Regions from separate parts of the Latilactobacillus sp. VITA-14 genome, predicted to be linked through region 1. Evidence: a T-box and tRNA genes for the amino acid it is inferred to sense, from the RefSeq annotation. Region 1 holds a T-box; the other holds one or more tRNA genes.
What was found. A T-box is a leader RNA that pairs with one kind of tRNA and senses whether it is charged. The one in region 1 lies ahead of tyrS (tyrosine--tRNA ligase), so its partner is inferred to be a tRNA-Tyr.

Region 1 (3,419 bases):
ATACCGCAAAGATTGAATAACTGATTTGAGCCCAGCCCGTTGCAGCTAACGTAGGAATACTACGAACAGTTGCACATAAAGCCATCGTTAAACCAATAAAGGTTCCTAAGGCAATTTTATTAACGTGTTTATTTTCCATTTTTACTTTTCCTCCGATTTTATCTCACAATAAGAAAGCCGCTTGCGCGGCTTTCTCTTTTTACTAAACAATTACTTAGAATTATTTACGATCTTCGTAAATTGCTTCTAATTTTTCTTGCATAGCTTGTTTGATCTTAGGAGCAAAGTAATCAAAGTTTTCTTCTTTGTTCATGTATGGTGTCATAACAGCGGCACGAAGAACAGTTATTTTACCAGCTTCTTCCCAGCCTTCTTCAGTAACGCCTAAGTTATTAACAAACTTGAATGGACTGTTACCATAATCAGGAATAGCGAAGTCAGTATGTGATGTTAGGTATTCGTTACCATAGATGCTACCAGTTACATATGAAGCTTGGTTGTAGAATTCATGGTTTAATTCGTTCATTTTTACAAGGTTGTTCATAACAAAAAATCCTCCTAAATTGTAGATATAGTATAACCCCAATCAATAGAATACGCTCATTGTCCATAAAAGCAAACCTATGAAAGCGATTCTGATTTTTTAGAGTACGAAAAATAGCCGTCAAACAACGTTTGACGGCTACCTTTGCAGTTGTATTTTGGGGTTATACTATATGATCTACATTCACGAAGAACCCAGTAACATTCAGTATAGATACAAAAGCCTTCATTTAATTTTTGGAACGTCTCTAGTCAGTAACACGTGCTAAGAAGTAATTCTTCTTCCCACGGCGAATAATCACAAACTTGCCATCAAAGCTAGTCATCGGGTCAATCATCGCATCAGTTTCTTGGATACGGTCACCGTTAATTGTAATGGCACCATTTTGAACATCTTCACGTGCTTGACGTTTTGAAGATTCAATACCTGTATCCACTAAGAAGTCAACAATGTTTTTAGCTTCTTTACTAATTTCAACTGATGGTGCTTTACCAAAAGCTTGTTCTGCTTCAACAACATCTAAAGCTTTGATATTACCTTTAAAAAGTAATTCAGTAATATGTTCCGCTTCATCTAATGCTTCTTGACCGTGAACAAAACGTGTCACTTCTTGTGCTAAACGTTTTTGTGCTTCACGTTTTTCAGGTTCTGTTGCAACTTTTTGTGCCAATTCTTCAATTTCGTCTTCTTCTAAGAATGTGAAGAATTTAAGGTATTTAATAACATCACGATCATCTTGATTTACCCAGAATTGGTAGAATTCGTATGGTGAAGTCTTTTCAGCGTCAAGCCAGATTGCACCACCTGCTGTCTTACCAAACTTAGTTCCGTCAGCTTTCAACATTAATGGAATTGTTAAACCGTATACGGGTTCGTCGCTACCTTCAAGTTTATGAATCATATCAATCCCTGAAGTAATATTGCCCCATTGATCAGCCCCACCAATTTGCAGTTGGATGTTATGTTCATCATGTAAGTGTTTGAAATCAATTGATTGTAGAATTTGGTATGTGAATTCAGTAAATGAAATCCCCACTTCCAAACGACTAGCAACAATATCTTTAGCTAACATTGTATTGATGTTGAAATTCTTACCGTAATCTCTTAAAAAGTCCAACAATGAGATTTTTGATAACCAATCGTAGTTATTAACAAAAGTAACATTGGCATCTTTACCAAATAATTTCCGCATTTGGTTTGATAAAGCTTCAACATTTTTTTGAACCTTTTCCATTGTTTGTAACTGGCGTTCTGAATTACGACCACTTGGATCACCAATTGATCCTGTCCCACCACCGATTAAGATGTATGGGTGATGTCCAGCTAATTGGAATCGTTTCATCATCATGAATGGAATCAAATGACCGATGTGTAAACTATCACCAGTTGGATCAGCCCCACAGTATAAAGAAATCTTGTTGTTTTCTACTAATTCACGTAAGCCTTCAGCATCTGTTTGTTGGTTAATCGCATCACGCCATGTTAATTCATCAATAATATTTTTTCTCATCAAAATTTCCTCCTAAATTAAAAAAGTCCCAGTAATCTTTAATAAAATAAAGATTACTGGGACGAAATGTCATTTTTTCGCGGTACCACCCGTGTTATATTTTGAAAGTGCACTTTCAAAATATCACTCTAGATTTTAACGTAAATTCAACGTACGATTTGATAAAACAAAAAGTGTAATTCGACTTAGAAACATATGTCAGGTCTCACCGAATCCCGACTCTCTGTAATAGTGGTTACTAATTCTACTGCGCTTTTCAATCGCTTTATTAACTTATGTGCTTATCATAGTTCACATGATAAATGAAGTCAACACTTTTATGCTATTTTTTTATAAACATGAACGATTTTATTCTAATTTAAATTTAATTAAATTAGAATAGTCGTATTTAATTCCTCTAAATTAAAGTTTTACAACATTCGCAGCTTGTGGTCCACGTGTGCCTTCAACGATGTCGAATTCGACCGCTTGGCCTTCTTCTAATGACTTGAAGCCTTCGTCTTGGATTGCACTGAAATGTACAAAGATATCGTCTTGACCTTCTGCTGAGATAAAGCCGAAACCTTTTTCATTGTTAAACCATTTTACTGTTCCTTTTTCCATGATGTTACTCCTTTTAAATACACAATTATTATCTAGCCACCAGAATCGGTCATCTAAACAAGTCAATTATACGCGATTTTGTAACCGCATGCAAGCGTAAAATAAATTAATTGAGTTTATATCGGGTCCGCCGTTGATATTGTTCGCCAGGATGCAAAACAATATTACCAAACTCGGTATGATGGATGGCATCTGGCATCATTTGGGCTTCAATCGCCACTGCTTGGTGGGGTTGAATTGCCTGATTTGTTAAGTTCGGTTCGTCCCCGAAGCCATTGGCGGTATAAATAACGATTGCATTCCCTTCTGTATCAATTGTGATCGAGCGGCCACTTTCGGGATCGCGTAAAATCGCATCCGCTTTACCCGACGTTTGATTCAATAGGAATGGATGATCAAAACCACCGACCAATTTAGTTTGCGTATTTTCACTATCAAAAGCGACTTGCAAAGCTCGCGGTTGACGTAAATCAAAGACAGAGCCCGCAACTGGGACTAATTCCCCGGTTGGTAAGCCGTCTGGTTGAATGGCACCAAAACGGTCACTATCGATTTGCAATGTGTGTTGGCCAACAAATTGATCAAAGTCCCCCGTCAAATTCAGATAGACATGGCATGTTGGGTTAAACAACGTGGTTTTATCAGTCGTTGCTTGATAGTCAATTAGCCATTCATTGGCCTCATTTAGCGTATACGTCGTGGTCACCGCTAAATTACCGGGGAATCCATTTTCACCATCTGGACTCGTTAACATGAAAACGA
Region 2 (3,419 bases), on a different contig from region 1:
CGATGTCTGTGATGGCAATTTATGGTTCGATGGTTTACCTAGCCAGCGTTGTTGGTGGTTGGTTAAGTGATCGGATCTGGGGGAGCTTCAAAACCGTCTTCATCGGTGGTGTCTTGATTATGTTAGGCCATATTGCCTTAGCAATGCCGATGGGTGCGACAGCTTTATTTATTTCAATTGCTTTGATTGTTGCAGGGACTGGGTTATTAAAACCTAACGTTTCTGAAATGGTTGGTAGTTTGTATAGTGAAAATGATCGTCGCCGTGATGCTGGTTTCAATATGTTCGTCTTCGGGATTAACTTGGGCTCATTTGTCGCTCCAATTCTTGTTGGGGCTGTCGGTCTAAAAATTGATTTTCACTTAGGCTTCTCATTAGCCGCTGTCGGGATGTTCTTTGGTTTAATCCAATACTACCGCGGTCGTTCTCAATTCAGTAAAGAAAATTCAAAACCTAATGATCCAATTGCGCCAGAAGAATTATCAAGCGTTATTCGTAAAATTGTGATTGGTGTCGTGGTCGTCGTTGCCGTAGTATTAGGCATGCAATTTACAGGCAACTTAAACATTGATAACATCGTCTTGATGATTTCAATCATTGCGATTGCATTACCAATTGTGTACTTCTCACGGATGTTGGGCAGCAAGAAAGTGACTAAGAAGGAACGTTCACGCGTTATAGCTTATATTCCACTCTTTATTGCAGCTGCTATCTTCTGGGGAATTGAAGAATCTGGCTCCGTTGTCCTAGCTTTATTTGCAGAAGATCGGACAATTCTAAACATTGGTGGGCATAGCTTAGCTGCATCAAATTTCCAATCATTGAATCCACTATTTATTATGCTTCTAACGCCATTCTTTGTATGGTTATGGAGTGCTTGGAAGAAACAACCATCTGCACCTGGTAAATTTGCTGTTGGTTTAATTTTCGCTGGTTTATCATACATGTTTATGGCACTTCCGGGATTATTACACGGTACCGGTGGCCGAGTTAGCCCATTCTGGTTAATCGGTTCATGGTTCATCGTTGAAATTGCTGAAATGTTAATTTCACCAATTGGGTTGTCAATTACAACAAAATTAGCGCCAAAGGCATTCCAATCACAAATGATGAGTATGTGGTTCTTAGCAGATGCTGCGGGCCAAGCAATTAATTCACAGCTTGTGCGTTTATATTCACCACAAACAGAAATTAGCTATTTCTTAGGGATTGGGATTGTGAGTGCGATCTTCGGGATCGTCTTAATCTTCTTCGTTAAACCAATTCATAAGTTAATGGAAGGCGTTAACTAAATATTAGAAAAAATCTTGATTATTTATGCAATAATCAAGATTTTTTTTGCATTTTGGGGTTGATTTTTCTGTCAGAATTTTGTAAACTAATATAGTTGAATCGATGAGATGAAACGTATGGAGGAGTAGCGAAGTGGCTAAACGCGGCGGACTGTAAATCCGCTCCTTCGGGTTCGGTGGTTCGAATCCACTCTCCTCCACTTGATTGGGCTATGGCCAAGCGGTAAGGCAACAGGTTTTGATCCTGTCATGCGCTGGTTCGAATCCAGCTAGCCCAATACTTTAAAGACATCTTGCTAAGATGTCTTTTTTTGTGTCCTGGATTGACTTCCTCCGCTCGTTCGGTATCCTTGGATAAATAAAAAAAGGGGTGGCAGAATGAAAATTGGATTTATTGGTGTCGGTAACATGGCACAAGCAATGATTAAAGGGTTAGTGAAAGCTGATCAAATCGCAACAGCGGATATTTTAGTGCACGGCGGACATCCGGCGAACTATGCGGATTTTGTAGCTGAACAACGGATTACAGCTGTTGCGGATAACAATTCAGTGGTTGAACAAGCCGATATCGTTTTTTTAGCGGTAAAACCATATATTGTGCCACAGGTTTTAGCAGAAACAAATGCAGCCTTTAAAGCACATCAACCATTGATGGTTTCAATGGCAGCAGGTTTATCACTTGATAAACTAGCAGAACAATCTGCTGCAGATTTACCAATTCTACGCATCATGCCAAATGTCAACGTGGCCAACCGTGCAGGGATTACAGCTGTTGTTGGGAACGAACAAGTCAATGCAGAGCAATTGGGTCGGGTGAAGGATGTCCTTGCACAACTCGGTGGTGTGGTTGAAATCGGCGAAAAAGATTTCACAACTTTCAGTGCGCTTGCCGGTAGTTCACCAGCATTTGTTTACCTATTCATTGATTCAATGGCGCGGGCCGGCGTTAAACACGGTTTAACAAAGAAAGCCGCAACTGAAATTGCAGCCCAAGCCGTTTTAGGGAGTGCCCAAAACGTGCTTATGAGTGATGATTCACCTTGGGACTTAGTGGATCAAGTTTCATCACCAGGTGGCACAACCGTTGCTGGCTTGTTAGCAATGGAAGAAGCCGGCTTAATGACAGCAGTGGTTAAAGGCATCGACGCAACAATTGCCAAGGATTTAGAAAGCCAAAAATAGAGTGCGCTCAAGCATGTAAAAAGCGTAACCTGATACAAATACTGTATTGGGTTACGCTTTTTTATATTATTTTGTAAAGTGGACCATCTCATGACAGAGTTGGTGGGTGAGTAAGCTACTTTCTAGTGGGACAGGATTTGCGCCGTTAGTTTCAAGGGCAGTAATAAACGCATCAATCATTGGCGCAAAGCCCCGCGTTTCAAGCGTAGGCGTCCAGTCAGCTGCAGTTTGAATGCGACTGTCTTCTGCCGCTTGTGTTGTGTAGCGCGTTAGATTATCGACAGTGAATAACCCGTGTGGTGTCTGGAGACTTGCAATTTCTTGATTGGTACCACTTTGCATATTTAAAGTCGCGCTGATTAATTGGCGCGGTGTTTCAATGGTTAATTGTGCGAGTTGTAAATTGCCGTTTGCATCCTGCTGACAGTATGGACGGATTTTGTAATTAGTACCTAGTGAATCAGCCAAGAAAAGCGCCGTATCAATGGTATGAATCATCAGGTCATAAATGGCAAAGGGCGTTGGTTGGCTCGTTGCCACGCGTGTTTTAGTGATGTTAATCAGTTGTTTATCGGGTAAGTGATTTAATTTTTGCAAAAATGGGGCAAAACGGCGGTTGAAGCCGACCGTTAAGAGCCGTTCTTTGCTAGCCGCGAGTTTGTATAATTCGGCGACTTCCAGTGGATTTTCACTTAAGGGTTTATCGACAAAAACGTGTAAACCATGGAGCAGGGCTTGTTTAACATATTGATAGTGGGTTGCAGTTGGGGTGTGAATGAAAACTGCGTCGAGTGGTTGTTCGAGTAATGTGTCAAATGATAGGCAGCCACTTTCTAAATGATATTGCGCTTGAAGCTGCGCTAATTTAGCCGGTTGGCGCGTACATAAGACCCAATCGACCCGGTCTTGCATCTGCGCCATTACAGTTAAATATGCTTTTTGTGC

Region 2: it has a tRNA-Tyr gene. The T-box ahead of tyrS (tyrosine--tRNA ligase) is inferred to sense a tRNA for this amino acid. The anticodon was not compared.

What each region holds. Positions count from the first base shown of each region.
Region 1 is NZ_JBJKTM010000026.1:9,410-12,828, forward strand. It holds partial or broken gene tyrP (tyrosine-tyramine antiporter) at 1-139, opposite strand, end outside; partial or broken gene ACF1X7_RS09065 (tyrosine decarboxylase) at 221-541, opposite strand; gene tyrS (tyrosine--tRNA ligase) at 792-2,054, opposite strand; T-box leader at 2,109-2,323, opposite strand; gene ACF1X7_RS09075 (cold-shock protein) at 2,457-2,657, opposite strand; gene ACF1X7_RS09080 (aldose epimerase family protein) at 2,764-3,419, opposite strand, start outside.
Region 2 is NZ_JBJKTM010000009.1:67,634-71,052, reverse strand. It holds gene ACF1X7_RS05500 (peptide MFS transporter) at 1-1,292, shown strand, start outside; tRNA gene ACF1X7_RS05495 (tRNA-Tyr) at 1,412-1,492, shown strand; tRNA gene ACF1X7_RS05490 (tRNA-Gln) at 1,499-1,570, shown strand; gene proC (pyrroline-5-carboxylate reductase) at 1,671-2,474, shown strand; gene ACF1X7_RS05480 (Gfo/Idh/MocA family protein) at 2,541-3,419, opposite strand, start outside.